4 regions of the Paenibacillus sp. FSL K6-2393 genome follow, and region 4 is predicted to be linked to each of the others. Evidence: predicted binding sites of a transcription regulator. Region 4 holds the regulator's gene; each other region holds the start of a gene.

The links. The regulator Rex, encoded in region 4, represses fermentation and respiration genes when NADH is low (regulators of the CRP and FNR family bind a similar motif). The targets are predictions, from matches to a motif close to TTGTGAAATATTTCACAA.
Region 1: a site for Rex is predicted at 2,519-2,536, ahead of MHI14_RS01750 (cytochrome ubiquinol oxidase subunit I). Genes of this name have one in related genera too.
Region 2: a site for Rex is predicted at 2,346-2,363, ahead of pflB (formate C-acetyltransferase). Genes of this name have one in related genera too.
Region 3: a site for Rex is predicted at 2,444-2,461, ahead of MHI14_RS16010 (cytochrome ubiquinol oxidase subunit I). Genes of this name have one in related genera too.

Annotation. Positions count from the first base shown of each region.
Region 1 is NZ_JBBOCU010000001.1:394,960-399,189, reverse strand. It holds gene cydB (cytochrome d ubiquinol oxidase subunit II) at 1-1,037, opposite strand, end outside; gene MHI14_RS01750 (cytochrome ubiquinol oxidase subunit I) at 982-2,397, opposite strand; gene MHI14_RS01745 (tetratricopeptide repeat protein) at 2,781-4,073, shown strand; gene MHI14_RS01740 (glycosyltransferase) at 4,073-4,230, shown strand, end outside.
Region 2 is NZ_JBBOCU010000001.1:2,418,649-2,422,878, reverse strand. It holds gene pflB (formate C-acetyltransferase) at 5-2,263, opposite strand; gene adhE (bifunctional acetaldehyde-CoA/alcohol dehydrogenase) at 3,207-4,230, opposite strand, start outside.
Region 3 is NZ_JBBOCU010000001.1:3,624,454-3,628,683, forward strand. It holds gene MHI14_RS16005 (cytochrome d ubiquinol oxidase subunit II) at 1-1,002, opposite strand, end outside; gene MHI14_RS16010 (cytochrome ubiquinol oxidase subunit I) at 1,002-2,366, opposite strand; gene MHI14_RS16015 (MFS transporter) at 2,755-4,149, opposite strand.
Region 4 is NZ_JBBOCU010000001.1:2,647,202-2,651,431, forward strand. It holds gene dinG (ATP-dependent DNA helicase DinG) at 1-1,185, shown strand, start outside; gene MHI14_RS11775 (redox-sensing transcriptional repressor Rex) at 1,404-2,057, shown strand; gene MHI14_RS11780 (amidohydrolase) at 2,044-3,351, shown strand; gene MHI14_RS11785 (cell wall elongation regulator TseB-like domain-containing protein) at 3,391-3,921, shown strand; gene MHI14_RS11790 (hypothetical protein) at 4,223-4,230, shown strand, end outside.

The sequences.
Region 1 (4,230 bases), 2.3 Mb from region 4:
TGCTCGTTCAGACGTTTGCGGAAGATATAATAACTCCAGATCTGATAGCCAAGAACAAACGGCAGCAATGTGCAAGCTACAATTGTCATTACTTTCAATGAATAAGCGCCGGATGCGGCGTTGTATACAGTCAGGTCATATGCCGCCCCAAAGGAACTCACCATCACTCTTGGGAAAAGTCCAATAAAGACCGAGGCAAAGGCAATTGCAATCACTGCCCCAGTCATACCAAAAGCCCAGCCTTCACGCTTCTGACGAACAAAGTATGCCGCAAGTGCAAGCGAAACTGCGCCAAGTACAACCATGATCCAAAGAGCCCAGCCGCGTACGGCGAATACATCGGTCATGAAATACGTCATTAACGCGTAAACGGCGAGCAGTGCAGCCAGCGGCAGCATCAATTTTTGCGCTGTCTTCAAGGCACGCTCTCTGAGATCACCTACTGTTCGTAGTGATGCAAACAGCAATCCATGAACCAGACACAGCAGGGTTACACTCAAGCCACCAATCACGGTGTACGGATTAACAATATCGAGGAATCCTGCACGCAACTGCATCTCCCCATCAATGGGCAGACCTTTCATCAACGTGGCAAAGACCACGCCGAACAGGAACGGCAAGAGTGCACTGGAGACAACAATGATGGTGTCCCACGTTTTGCGCCAGCGCTGCTGTTTCATTTTACTGCGGAATTCGAAAGCAACTCCGCGGCCAATCAAGGCGAGTAACACCACCACAAGTGGCAGGTAAAAACCACTGAACAACGTCGCATACCAGTGCGGGAAGGCAGCAAACATCGCTCCCCCTGCTGTAATCAGCCATACTTCATTACCATCCCAGAACGGACCGATCGAGTTGATCAGGGTCCGGCGTTCACGATCTGTTTTGGCAATAATGCCTGTAGACATCCCCACACCAAAATCAAAACCTTCCAAAAAGAAAAAACCGACAAACAATACGGCAATCAGCAAAAACCACAACTCACTTAGTGACAACGGAATAACCTCCATCCACGCCGAACGGATCGGCCGATTCATCGTGATCTTCCGGCTTCTCGACCGCAAACGGTCCTGCTTTGATCTCACGTACGAACAGGTATACCATCACGATTCCGAGAACCGTATACGCAGCGGTAAAAGCAATGGTCGAGAACAGGATCATTCCTGCGGATACGTTCGGTGAGACCCCGGCTTCGGTGGTCATATAGCCAAATACCGTCCACGGCTGCCTGCCAACCTCGGTCATAATCCAACCTGATGTATTGGCGATAAACGGCAAGGATATGGCAAATACCATCAGACGCATAAACCACTTTCCAGCGACCTCCAGCTTCTTGCGCATAGCCAGAAACGTACCGTACAGCGCCAGCACAATCATCAAACCACCCGCTGCGATCATAATGCGGAAACTCCAGAACGTTGTCCGTACCGGCGGGATGTAATCCCCAGGTCCATATGTCTGCTGATACTCAGCATTCAGTTCCTTCATGCCTTTGACACTACCGGAGAACTTGCTGTAGGACAGGTAACTGAGTAATCCAGGGATTTTGATCTCACCCGTACTCTCCTGTTTATCCGGGTCAATAAAAGCGACCACCGTCCATGGCGCCGGATCTTCTGTCGTTGTCCATGTGCCCTCACTGGCTGCCATCTTCATCGGCTGTGTCTCCACCAGATATTGCGCCTGGAAGTGACCCGAGAATGCGACGCCGAATGAAGAAACAAGAGCGATAATGATCGCAATATTAAACGATTTGCGGAAGATCTCCACATCTTGCTTTTTCATCAATTTGTAGGCACTAATCCCGGTTACGACGAAAGCCCCTGTCATCAATGCCCCAAAAATCGTATGTGGGAATTCGACGAGAAGCTGACCATTCGTGATGAGTGCAAAGAAATCATTCATCTCGGCTCGGCCGTTATTAATCTCAAACCCGACCGGATGCTGCATAAACGAATTGGCTGCCAGAATCCACAGCGCGGACAGGAATGTGCCGACAAATACCAGCCAGATGCAGGCCAGATGCACTTTTTTGGACAAACGATCCCATCCGAATATCCACAAACCAATAAATGTAGACTCCATAAAAAACGCCAGTAGCGCTTCAATAGCCAGTGGCGCACCGAACACGTCCCCGACAAATCGGGAGTACTCGGACCAGTTCATACCGAACTGGAACTCTTGCAAAATACCTGTGACTACCCCGACGGCAAAGTTAATCAGGAACAGCTTGCCCCAGAACTTGGCCATCGTTTTGTAGATCTCCTTACCCTTAACAACGTACAACGTCTCCATGATTGCAACCAACAGTACAAGACCGATGGATAGCGGGACAAAAAAGAAATGGAAAATCGTTGTAAGTGCATATTGGATACGCGATAACATAATCGGATCCATACCGTTACCCCTTCTTTCTGTTCACTTCGCAGTATGCGTATTTGGCATTGAAGCTGCACCTTCGCTGTCTGTCCGCCAAATACGTTGATGAACGTATTGTGCCAGAATACCTATTTTATACATGTGAGAATTATCACAATCTTCGTCTCTAGAGCAAAAAAAAGTGATCCTGGTCACACAAAAGATAAAATTCAGCCTATTATCATAGCTTGCCAACTTCATCTATTCATGGAAGATACTCATGTTTGGGACGGAATGCCCATATGTTAGTCTCAGGCATATCATGCGAAGTACCGTGAGGGCTTTACATATGAAGTGAAAGCATGCAGTACATGCAGAGCGAATGACGCTCCATATTACAGTCAAGGTGAGGTGAACTATTCATGGAAAAACCTGCACCACTACCAGGTGAAGACACCGAAGCCAGCCAGGATAAGGCCAGTACAACACAGCCCCCTGTCCGATATGTTCTCTTCCCTCGCAAAGGGGGCTGGTCATCCTTTCCCTATCCCGATATTGCTGCACTGCTGTCAATCGAGGGAGAGGTATACTATGTCAGCAGCCTGACGCAAACAGAAGATGTACCTCCGGTCATTACCGTCATCTCCCTCCCTGAAGCCGAGCAGCTATTGCTGGAACCTCGCACCGTAGCCGTAGTCGCCCATCCCTACTGGCTAATGGCTACAGCCTCGCTGGAGCCGGAGCTATGTATCGCCCTGCTCCCTGAGCCTGCTGGGGAAGAATCATCTTCTCCCCTATGGGAGAGCAGTATTTCCAAACTGGTCGGCATCGCCGATCTGGTAGGCACATCCTCCGAGACACGTTATATGAAGCTGTTATTCCAAGGCGTACGTGTTATCTGGCTGGGCGGCGAAGACCCTGCACCTGCGGGTACGATGCAAAAGGATGATCTCGAAGTCCCTCTCCGGGACTACGAACTGTTCTTCCTGCATGCGCTGCGGCAGGTCTTGTCAGGCACTTCGGATAGCGTCAGCCTGCTTCAATGCAGTGTACGTGCCGACTTCTACCGACAGCTCCGAGCCAAAGCAGGCCCACATGAGACGATATCCTTTTTGCTGGCAGCCTATGAGTACTTGCTTGAAGATCGGCGGGCCGTCCATTCGCTGCAAGAGGCCTTCACCCAGGCGGTCATGAACGGTCGCAGTGATTGTGTGGTTTCCCATTATCGATTCCTGTCTGCCATTCATGCCCGGGCCGGACAGTTGGAGGACGCCCTGCGGGTGTACGGAATTAGTGCAGCAGATGAACAAGAACGGCATCATTATGAACAGTTATGTCGCTGGCTTGAGGCAGGAGAAGAACAACTTGTACGAGCGGAACTACTGCGTATGAACGATGATTACGGAAACGCCCTGCGTATCCTGGACGAACTTGGCGGAGAAACGGCGAGACATTGGAAATTCCGCATTTATCAGGAGACAGGACGTGTGGAAGAGGCACTGGCTCTGGTGCATGCAGTCGATATTCAGGATGATGCCAGTCGCCGGGATTATCAGCAATTATCCGGCAGTGCGCTGGCACTGCGAGGGGAACGGCACGGGGCAGTCCGACATTTTCTCGAAACGGCACTGGAGGATGAAGATGCGCTCGCCCGGATTGTCGAACTGGAGTTGTTGGATCATGCTGTACAGCAATTGCTTGGGGAGGTGCCATGATGCTGGACCCGAAGAAGCGTAGACAACAGTTGAATGGGCCAATGGTGCACAGGGATATCCGAACCGAAACCACTTACACGCCAACCGAAACAGTCGATCGAACACATACAGACGCATTGGAAAATGGAGATCACACCCCGGATCATGCACAACCAAC
Region 2 (4,230 bases), 230 kb from region 4:
TTACTTACATGGAGCCATGGAACGTACGGTTGATGACATCCAACTGTTGTTCACGAGTCAGTTTAATGAAGTTAACCGCATATCCGGATACCCGTACAGTCAGTTGCGGATAGTTTTCCGGGTGATCCATCGCATCAATCAATTGCTGACGATCAAATACGTTAACGTTCAGGTGATGAGCGTTTTGACCGAAGTACCCATCCATCATCGCAGTCAGATTGGATTTACGTGTAGTCTCCTCTTTACCCAATGCTTTTGGCACGATGGAGAAGGTATTGGAAATACCGTCAAGACTGTGTTCATAAGGCAATTTGGCTACAGATCCAAGGGATGCCAGTGCACCTTTTTTGTCACGACCATGCATTGGGTTCGCACCTGGAGCAAATGGTTCACCTGCTTTACGACCATCCGGTGTAGTCCCTGTTTTCTTACCGTATACTACGTTGGATGTGATCGTCAGAACGGATTGTGTTGGCACTGCGTTACGGTAAGCTTTGTGCTTACGAATCATGCCCATGAAGTTCTCAACCAGTTCAACAGCAATGCTGTCTACGCTGTCTTCATTGTTACCGTAACAAGGGAAGTCTCCTTCGATTTCGAAATCAACTGCGATGCCTTGTTCGTTACGAATTGGTTTTACTTTGGCATATTTGATTGCACTCAGTGAATCTGCTGTAACCGACAGACCAGCGATACCACAAGCCATCGTACGTACAATGTCACGGTCATGCAATGCCATCTCGATACGCTCATAGCTGTATTTGTCGTGCATGTAGTGAATGACGTTGAGGGTGTTCATATACAGCTTCGCCAGCCACTCCATCATTGGTTTGAAACGTTTCATAACCTCATTGTAATCCAACACTTCGCTAGTGATGGCAGGATACTCAGGTCCAACTTGTGCTCCGGATTTCTCGTCACGACCACCGTTGATCGCATACAGGAGAGCTTTTGCCAAGTTGGCACGAGCGCCGAAGAATTGCATTTGTTTCCCGATCTTCATAGCCGACACACAGCATGCAATACCGTAATCGTCACCGTAGATTGGACGCATCAGATCATCATTTTCATACTGAATTGAGCTGGTTTCAATGGATACTTTACTGCAATAATCTTTGAAAGCTTCTGGAAGTTTCGTGGACCATAGTACAGTCAAGTTCGGTTCTGGTGCAGGACCCAAGTTGTGCAGTGTATGCAGGAAACGGAAGCTGTTTTTGGTTACACGTGTCTCACCATTTACAGACATACCCCCGATGGACTCCGTTACCCATGTTGGATCTCCACTGAACAGTTCGTTGTAATCCGGTGTACGCAGGAATTTGACAATCCGCAGTTTCATTACAAAATGGTCAACCAATTCCTGAGCCTGTTCTTCGGACAGAATACCTTCTTGCAGGTCACGTTCAATGTATATATCCAGGAAAGAAGATACACGTCCCAGTGACATCGCAGCACCGTTCTGTTCTTTGATCGCAGCGAGATAACCGAAGTACAACCATTGGAATGCTTCTTTTGCTGTTGTCGCTGGCAAGGAAATATCGAACCCGTGCATGTCGCCCAATTGTTTCAATTCTTGCAATGCACGAATCTGCTCAGACAATTCTTCCCGCAGACGAATGACATCTTCATCAATGACATCAACTTCGAGTGCGTTCAATTCGCCTTTTTTGTTACGAATCAGGAAGTCTACCCCGTACAAAGCTACACGACGATAGTCACCGATGATCCGGCCACGGCCATACGCATCTGGAAGACCTGTAATAATCCCTGCTTTACGCGCTGCACGCATATCGGAAGTATAAGCATCGAATACACCTTGGTTATGAGTTTTGCGAATGTTCGTAAATATATCAATGACGCCTTGAGGCAATTCGAAGCCGTATGCTTCACATGCATCAATCATCATCCGGATTCCGCCTGTTGGTTGAATGGAACGTTTGAACGGAGCATCGGTCTGAACGCCGACGATCTGCTCTTTGGATTGATCCAGATAACCGGGTTGGTGAGAAACAATAGTCGCTGGTGTGTTCACATCAACGTCAAGGACACCGCCGTTATCCCGTTCTTTTTTGGTCAGATCAGATACGATCTCCCACAATTCTTTGGTATTCTGGGTTGCACCTGCGAGAAATGTTTCATCGCCGTAATACGGAGACAAGTTGTGTGCCAGAAAATCATTCACATCTACGGATTTGGTCCATGTTCCTTTGGTAAAGTTTCTCCAGCCTGTTTGTTGTTTGACATCTTTTTCAATCACCGACATCTTAATCCCTCCACTAATTTGGATTTCTGGACACATAACATCTTGCTTCATTCGTAGCATTGTGTGCCCAGAGCCGCGATTAATGTGAATTGTTTCACATAAACCGGAACATGTTCTCTCTACTTGGGAACCGGAACCGCGGGATGAATGTTTTTCTTACATTTTCAGTATACGTCTTGGGGCTTTCATCATCTGTGATTTTTGTCACAAAGTCAGTGAACTAACTCACTCCACCTGCGCTGTGTCCCATTGAACCCTACTTAGTTTCACACTTAGCCACTTCGCGGGCAGAACAACTTCCGATCGCTGTTATCCCCGGATTTTTTCAATTTTATTTTTCAAAGGGGAAAATCCGGGGATAAAGGCGAACGCTCCGCTTCTTCAGTTTTTTCTGCCCTCTCCGTTATTGTGTGAACATCTGGCTCAAACGGCCACATCACGGATTCCGTGTAACCTCTTTAAGAACCTTTGCTCCTCCATGTTCGGAGCAAAACAAAACTTAGAATAAACCCTGAAAAACAGATGCTCGCTCTTCTGTTTTTCTACCCTCTTCGTTCTTGTGTGAACATCTGGCTCAAACAGCCACGTCACGGATTCCGTGTAACCTCTTTAAGAACCATTGCTCCTCTATGCTCGGAGCAAAACTAAACTTAGAATAAATCCTGAAAAACAGATGCTTCGCTCTTCTGTTTTTCTGCCCTCTTCGTTATTGTTTGAACATCTGGCTCAAACAGCCACATCACGGATTCCGTGTAACCTCTCTAGAACCCTTTTGCTCCTCTATGCTCGGAGCAAATCAAATCTTAGAATAAATCCTGAAAAACAGGTGCTTCGCTCTTCTGTTTTTCTGCCCACTCGTTATTGTGTGAAAGACGGCAATCGGGGCTCCCCTCTTGGGGAACCCTGATCTTCTTGCCGTAAGGCACGCTTCGTTCTAAATTTATTATTCAAACTTTCCATAGAAAGCGTTGCGGTATACATCGGCCAGTTCAGTTACCAGCGGCAGCTTCGGATTGGCGGTTGTACATTGGTCTTCGAAGGCACGGTCTGCCAGATAATCCACATGTGCTTCAAAGTCTTTGGCATCAAATCCGATTTCCTGGAACGATTCTTCAATGCCCAATGTTTTGTTCAGTTTGCGAATCGCATTGATGAGACTGGTTACGCCTTCTTCTGTCGTACGTGCAGGCAATCCCAGAATCCGTGCGATTTCGGCATACCGCTCATCCGCTACAAAGTGCGAATATTTCGGGAACGATGCAAATTTGGTCGGTTTTTTCGCGTTGTAACGAATGACGTGTGGCATCAGGATTGCATTGGTGCGTCCGTGTGCGGTATGGTACTGACCGCCCCATTTGTGCGCCAAGCTGTGGTTAATGCCCAGGAATGCGTTGGCAAATGCCATACCGGCAATTGTGGAAGCATTATGCATTTTCTCACGTGCCAGTTTGTCACCTTGCAGTGCCGATTGCTCCAGGTATTGGAACACCAGTTGGATTGCTTTGATCGCAAGTCCATCCGTGTAATCATTTGCCATGACAGACACATATGCTTCAATCGCATGCGTCAGGACGTCCATACCTGTATCTGCAACGGCTGTTCTAGGCAGGGAGTACACAAACTCCGGATCAACAATCGCTACGTCTGGTGTCAGCTCATAGTCGGCCAATGGATATTTGGTGTTACCTTGATTTTTATCTGTGATAACCGCGAACGATGTCACTTCAGATCCTGTACCGGATGTGGTTGGAATTGCTACAAATTTCGCTTTTACGCCGAGACGTGGATATTTGTAGATCCGTTTACGGATATCCATGAATTTCTGTTTCAGATCGTTGAAGTCCGTGTCCGGATATTCATAGAACAACCACATGGCTTTGGCAGCATCCATCGGTGATCCACCGCCGAGTGCGATAATGCAGTCTGGCTGGAAGCGGCGCATCATTTCTGTACCGCGGTCTACCGTT
Region 3 (4,230 bases), 980 kb from region 4:
TTTCACATAATCCGCATCAAACAGAAACAATTTGAAGACCAGAATCAGAGAAGGAATTAACAGGCACAGACCACCGATAAACACAACGACGAGTGCAAAGCCCATTGCAGGTGATGTGGCGCTGCTCTGAATGGTGATGAATGGATCCAGAATGTAAGGATATTGCCCAATCCCGTAAGCGAAAAAGGCTGTGAAAAATTGCAGCATGATGCATATAAAAGCTAAACCGTAACGCCGTCCGTTATATAACAGCCACATGGCAATCATGAAAAACGCAACGGAAAGCGCCAGCAGCCACCATAAATCCATCATATTTTGAAAATGACGCTCATTGTGTTGACCCAAATATATAAATGCAGTCAGCGCGAGAATAATGGTCGGTGTGCTCCAGAACAAAGCATAGTTCCGCATCAGCTTCAATGCCGAATGGTCCTCTGCGCGAGAAGCGTAAAATGTGAGAAATGATCCGCTAATGAACAATACGGACACGATGGCTAGACCAACGATGCTCCACGATAATGGATTCGTAAACAGCGCCCAGTAATCCAGGGAAACGGTATCCCCTTGCTTCAAAATAAAGCCACCTTCTGAGAGGGTCAGTGCCACTGACAATGACGCTGGAATAAGCAACCCGGTAGCCCCGTATAAAAACAGATATACGACGTTATTTTTGGAACCATAATTCTCGAAAGCATAGAACGACCCACGAATAGCAAGTAAAATGACGGCAATACTTCCCGGAACAAGCAGCGCGGAGCCATAATAGTAAGCAGTATCCGGAAAGAATCCAACGATGCCAATATAGAAAAAGACAAAAAATACATTGGTGATCTCCCAGACCGGTGATAGATAACGGGAGATCAGACGATTAATCAGGTGATCCTGCTTTGTCAGGCGTGCATAAAAGGCGAAGAAACCTGCTCCAAAATCAATAGAAGCTACAATAAGATAGCCGTACAAGAACAGCCAGAGTACGGATATACCAATCAATTCATAACTCATCAGGCCTGATCCCCTTTCTTGGCTGATTGATCATGCTTCTGTTCCAACCATTTCTCCATCTCAAGCTCCGCAGGATTATTATTGAACAGACGTCTCAATACGAGAACACAGATGACGCCGAGCACGATGTATAGAAGCAAGAAGACGAAAAATAAAATTCTTACACTCGGTGAAGAAGTAGCAGCCTCTTCCACTCGCATATAACCTCGGATGATCCATGGCTGCCGCCCGATCTCTGCATAGAACCAGCCCATTTCAACAGCCAGAAAAGCAAGCGGTGCACTAAGTGCAACCATACGAAGCATCCACTTGTTAAACTGATTACGTTTCTTCCAAAACACAAACAGGAAGTACAGACTTGATATAGCAAGTAGAGCAAATCCAATTCCAGCCATTAGATCAAACAAATAATGCACAAGTAAGGGCGGGTGTTCATCTGGTGGAAATTCATTCAGCCCGGTAACCTCGGCGTTAAAGTCTCCAAAGGCAAGGAAACTGAGCAGTTTCGGCAAATGAAGAGCGCCTATAATTTCATGTTCTGCATTCAGCCATCCCAAAAAAATCAAATCCGCTCCGCTTTCCGTCTCGAAATGCCACTCGGCAGCTGCGAGCTTCTCCGGCTGATGCTCAGCCAAAAACTTGGCAGACACATCTCCAGCTAAAGAATTTAATAAACTGAATACCAGCACAACGGCCATCATGAGATTCAAGCCTTTTTTGTGGTAGGCCGACACTCCTTTTCTCAGCATCGCAAAGGCTGCTATTCCGGCTAACAGAGCAGCTCCTGTCAGATAAGCCGAGCTTAATACATGGAATACTTTGGAGAACGTCGCCGTATTCAACATCGCTTGCACGGGGTTCACTGCCATGAATTGACCTGCTTCCATGACAAAACCTTCAGGCTGGTTCATGAATCCGTTCACTGTTGTAATAAAAACAGCAGACATGCCTGCCCCGGCGACAATCGGAATAGTCAGCAACCAGTGGATATACGGATTTTTGAACCGATCCCACGTGTACAGATAAATGCCCAGGAATATCGCTTCAAAAAAGAATGCGAACACTTCCATAAATAGTGGCAGTGCAATGACATTCCCAGCCAGCTTCATAAAATTCGGCCATACCAAGGCCAACTGCAGTGATATCGCTGTGCCTGTCACGACACCTACCGCGACAGAAATGACAAACCCTCGTGACCACCTCTTTGCCATAAGTATGTAATGGTGATCCTTCTTCCGAATGCCGATGAACTCTGCAATAGCAATCATCAAAGGTACACCGACACCCAGCGTTGCAAAAATCACGTGGAATCCCAGCGTCAAACCAGTCACTAGCCTGCTCCATAACACCGTATCAATAGCCATTCTTTGTGTTGCCTCCTTTCAAACTCTGTTCATTTTTTTAACATTCAATATCAGCTTCGGCCAAGCTCAATGCAGAGTTGCGAAAAATTTCACAAAGTTAGGTATGACGATATCTTGCCACACCTTTATTGCGTTTACTCCTGTTGGCTCCAGCATTGGATGCCTATTAAAATCTGATATTGATGCACTTAAAGTACTAACCAAGCCTATTAATCAAAATTATTATATCTTTATTTTTACCTAATTCAATCAAAGACACGTCTTCTACCCTAAACGTTCAAGAAAGGATCAACTCTTTCTGACAACTTGGTGAAAAACAAAAAATACACCCAATGGAGCTATTGATTCATTGGGTGTAAACGTGCTATTGCACGGCAGATTCGCTATTTTACTTGCTTACTTGCTCCGGACTCTCCGCACCTGCTTCGCGATGTACGCTCATGATGATCAGTGATGCAGCTAATATCGTAAGGATGATTCCAAGCATCTGAAATCCTGTCACATTGAATGTATCCCCCATGACAATCCCAATTAATAACGACGATAAGATGGTTCCCAGGTAGCGTGATGTATTAAAAATACCCGATGCGACTCCGATCATTTCTTTGGGTGTGCTTTTGAACAGAGCTGCTTGCATGCCGACCGCGTTTAGGCCGTTACTTATTCCAAATAAAGCTAAGGCAACAATGACAATGAAGATTGGAGAAGTTTCGTTCATAATAACGATCAATATAGAGCCAAATGTCATTAAAGAAGCGGATACGATTAGAGCTGGCCGTGATCCTGATCTGTCAATCCAGCGCCCTGCGATCGGTGCAATAATGACTGAACATAACCCCAAAGCTAGCATGCTCATTCCTGTATGAACTTCATTGAGATGACGTACCTGCTTCAAAAACGTAGGAACTCCAAAAAAAAGTGCGTAAAACAGGATGTTCACCAGCATGTATTGCACATTCACCCAAGTCATCTCGGGATATGAGGCAAACGTGCGCAGAGGGATAAAAGGCGTGCCTGCTTTTAATTCATGTCGGATGAACATGACGAGTACGATTAACCCGATCCCCCCTGTCAGCAGATGCCATGTTGAAATATCTCCTGTGGAACTTACTGAAAGTAAACCGATGAGCAGAGTCACCAAAGCTACCGTAAACATCAGGATACCTGGTGCGTCAATTAACGCAAGCCATTGCCGAATGGACATGTGACCAGAGATAGACGGAGATTGCTCGTCCTTCGGGATTGTTTTCCAGGCGAACCAAAAGCTTGCCATGACAAACGGAATATTAACGAAGAATATGCTCTGCCAGTCCCACCAATGAATCAATACTCCACCAACAAAAGGTCCAACTGCAGCCGCTCCTGAAAGGAATATAGCCAAGGTGGACAAGGCGGAGGCTTGTTTTTCAGTCACGTTCATTCTGACAATCGCCATTCCAACGGCCACCATCATGCTTGTGCCAATCGATTGAACGATCCGGAATACGATGAGCCACGAAAAACTGGGAGACCACGGAGCTAGCATGGACGATACAAAAACAATAACAAGACCCATGAGGAAGATCTTCCTGCGGCCAAACAAATCACTACACTTGCCCATAACGGGTTGAGCGACAGCACTGGCAATGTAAAATGATAAAATAATCCACGAAACGGCTGTAAAATTAAGTTGATACACTTGTTGTAGCCTGGAGATTGCCACCGAAATCATGGAGGAATTCAACGGATTCAACATAATTCCAAGTCCAACAGCTAACATCAATCCTTTATTTCGAACGTTCATTGGTGCACCTCTCTCTCTCTTCTGCTGTTATCTTACTTGAACGTATTCATTTATTCCAACGCATTATATGTTATGATTTGA
Region 4 (4,230 bases):
CCGGGAGAGACGGGGCAATTTTCACTGCGTCTGAAAGCTTCTCAGAAACCTGCAAAATGGCAGGAGTTGCAGGATCTGGAGAACCAGATCTATGTGACTCTGGGCGATTTGGTTCGCAAAGGGGACAAATTGCTGCTTGAGGTGAAAGAGGATCAGGATGATTATCAATCGGATAGTCTGATCACGGACATTACAGGATTGCTGAAAGATCTGACCACATTGAAGGAGAATCTACGTTTCTTCATGCGTATGGATGATGCCAAAACGGTGTACTGGATGGAAGCCAGCGGTCAGTTCCGAAGTAAATCTCTTCAGTTGTATGCTGTACCTGTAGATGTCAGTGCACAACTTAAGGATTTATTTTTTGATAAAAAGAAAAGTGTTGTACTTACATCGGCTACGCTTTCGGTAGATAAGTCATTCCAGTTCATGATTGAACAACTTGGCTTGCAGGAAGCTTCCGAGAATAATCGGTTGTTAACTTCGATGCTGCCATCACCTTTCAACTATCGCGATCAGGCACTTCTGGTGATTCCGCGTGATTTCCCGAGTGTGAAGGGCAGTGTGGGTGATGCGCACTTTGTTAATATGCTGGTGCGATCACTCGCAGAGACGGCAATTGCCACGCGTGGACGCATGATGGTTCTGTTTACTTCATACAAGATGCTGCGACAGGTCTATGATCCGCTGAAGGAGGCACTGTCTGGTAACGACATCTCGTTGCTTGGGCAAGGCGTTGACAGTGGAAGCCGCTCCAAGCTGACTCGCAGGTTCCAAGATGCCAAAGCTACGGTACTTCTGGGTACAAGCAGCTTCTGGGAGGGTGTAGATATCCCGGGAGAGGCGCTAACCTGTCTCGCTATTGTGCGACTGCCTTTCCAGCCACCGAATCATCCGTTGGTGGAAGCCAAGAGTGAGCTGCTTCAGGAACAGAAGAAAAATCCGTTCATGAAACTGTCCGTGCCGCAAGCGGTCATTCGTTTCAAGCAGGGATTTGGCCGGTTGGTGCGTACAGCGAAGGACAGAGGAATTGTCATTGTTTATGATACACGGGTGATTGAAGCGTACTATGGTAAATTCTTTTTATATTCTTTACCTGGTCCCAAAATGGAACACATGCTCACGGAGCAGATGGTTCCACGAATTACCGAGTGGTTGGAAAAACCTGCTAATGAACAAAAATAATGGTTGTTTTGTTCGTTATATCATTGCATGACACTATCGTTTGGCGTTAAACTTTATTAGATATTTCCGTATCCGATTAAAGCAGCTGCACGTAAGAACTTATAACCTAAATTACAAGGAGCATTCTGTATAAAATGTCACGTTTATCTTTGAGTTTATACAGGATGCTCATCTTTTCATCTATTATTTTATCGTGGCCTTGGTAAGGGGGAGCAAGAATGAAATCGGATAAAATTTCAGAAGCGGTGGTACGCCGTCTGCCTGTATACTTGCGTTATTTGAACGAGTTGCATCAGCGTGAGGTGGCTACTGTTTCTTCTCAAGAGCTTGGACAGAGGCTGGATCTGAATCCGGCCCAAATTCGTAAAGACCTGGCTTACTTCGGTGATTTTGGTCGTAAAGGAATCGGGTATGATGTATCTTATTTGATTGAGAAAATTCGTCACATTCTCAAAATCGATCAGCAAATTAATGTAGCTCTGGTAGGCGCGGGTAATCTCGGTCAAGCCTTGTCCAACTACAACGCATATCTGAAAGACAACATGAAGATTGTTGCTGTATTTGATGCATATGGACCGAAGATTGGTAGCCAAATCAACAGTTTGACGGTAAAACCAATGAATGAATTGACGGAAGCGGTTAAAACGGAAAACATCCGTATCGGTATTATCACGGTTCCGGATACGGAAGCCCAAAATGTTGCGGATCAGCTTATTGAATCAGGAATTGAAGCGATCCTTAATTTTGCACCAACAATTCTAAAAACACCGCCGCATATCCGCATTCACCATGCTGACTTTACAACGGATCTGCTTAGTTTGGCCTATTACTTGGAGACTGGAAAGGACGACGAGGAAGATGACAACAAATAGATGGGTAATTCACAACGGCAAATTTGCCGTTAATGAAGGCGGCACAGCATGGAACGTGGTTCAAGGATACATGGTTGTCGAGGATGACAAGATTGTGCATATTGGTGAGACATTGCCGGATGGAGACAAAAATTGTACCAAAGTGGATGGAAAAGGACTGTTCTTCCTGCCGGGTCTGATCAATACGCATGGTCATGCAGCAATGTCGTTGCTCAGAGGGCACGGAGACGATCTTGCATTGCAAGTATGGTTGCAGGAAAAAATGTGGCCGATGGAAGCAAAAATGACTTCAGAAGATGTATATTGGGGAACTTCCCTGTCGGTGCTTGAAATGTTGAAAGGCGGAACTACAGCTTTCCTGGACATGTACGATCACATGGATCAAGTTGCCAAAGTTGTGGAGCAATCAGGCGTTAGAGCAGCACTGGCACGTGGTGTAATCGGGCTGTGCTCGGAAGAAGAGCAACTGCGGAAGCTGGAGGAGTCGGCAGCGTTTGCACGTGAGTGGAATGGACAGGCAGATGGTCGCATTACAACCGTAATCTCGCCACATGCACCATATACATGCCCTCCTGACTACATAGAGAAGCTTGTGCAGGTTGCGAACGACCTGAACCTTCCTCTCCATACACATATGTCTGAAACGCTTCGTGAAGTGGAGCAGAACGTGGCTGATTATGGACTGCGTCCTGTGGCACATCTGGAGAAACTGGGCTTTTTCTCCCGTCCATCCCTGGTTGCACATGCGGTGCATCTGAATGACGAAGAGATTGAAATTTTGGCCCGTCATGATGTGGCTGTATCCCATAACCCGGGAAGTAACCTGAAACTCGCTTCCGGTGTTGCGCGGGTACCTGCGTTACTGAAAGCAGGAGTTACCGTGTCACTCGGAACAGACGGACCGGCAAGCAACAACAACCTGGATATGTTCGAGGAAATGAGACTGGCTGCATTGATCCACAAAGGTGTATCTGGTGACCCGACGGCAGTGCCAGCAGGCGAAGCGTTACTCCTCGGAACGTCATACGGTGCCAAATCCATCTTCTTGAACAATACCGGAGCACTCCAGGTTGGCATGAAGGCTGATTTTATCGCTTTGGACATTGAACAGGCACATTTCTATCCACATACAGACCTGATCTCGCATACCATCTACTCGGCTTCTGCCAAAGATGTAGAGCACGTATGGGTGGATGGAAAACAAGTGGTGAAACACGGCGAATGTCTGACGCTGGATGAAGAGCGCATTTTGCGTGAGTCTCAATTGGCATTTGATGGTCTGCTTGCTCGTTAATTGCAGGACAGAACATCATAGGGAAAGGAAGTTCGGCTTTTGAAGAAAAAAAAGAAGTGGATATGGATTTCGCTGCTTGCACTGGTTCTGATTCTGTTTGGACTTCAGCGTTATTACGTCTATGTCACACAGGACCAACGTAAGGAAGAAGCGCTCGCCATACAAGCAGCACAGAAGCAACTGGGCATTACATCCTATGATGAATTGCGCAAGTACATCTGGGGAGACAAAGAAGGCTCTGACAACATCTACTGGACCCTGATCGGTAAAAATAAGGATAACCAGGATGTTATGGTCTGGGTTAAATTCGATGCAAACAATCAACCGGCTAAGGGTGCAAACGCTGTACACAGTGAGCTGCTGCAGAATGGCATGTCCGAAGCGCAGATCCGCAATCGCTTCAGTTCTGAAGTTCCTGCCGGCGAGATTAAGCGAATCATGCCCGGAGTTGTGAATGGAATATATGTGTGGCAAGTGTATTATAAAGACGGTACGCATAACCACTATCGCTTTTATCGTTTTAGCAACGGAGAACAGGTGGACCTGGTCTACACCCTCCCGAACAGCTAGAACAAATAGAGTGACATAACTAGAGAATTAGAGAAATAAAAGAACCGGCAGACGGATATCCGACTGAACCGGTTCTTTGTGTTGTCTGTAAACATTTTTGATTTAAATAGTTAAAATTAATAATTTATTCATATTTTCGCCTTCGAAAATGTATATACGATGTGATATACTCAGATATGTACTCAAAGTTACATTCAAAAACAAATAATCCTGTCGAAATTCTCGCAGGAGTCAATGTACACATATTCGTATATACCAATAAGCCAGTAGGTTAGGCCAAAATCTGGGAGGGGTAATTCACTTGAAGCT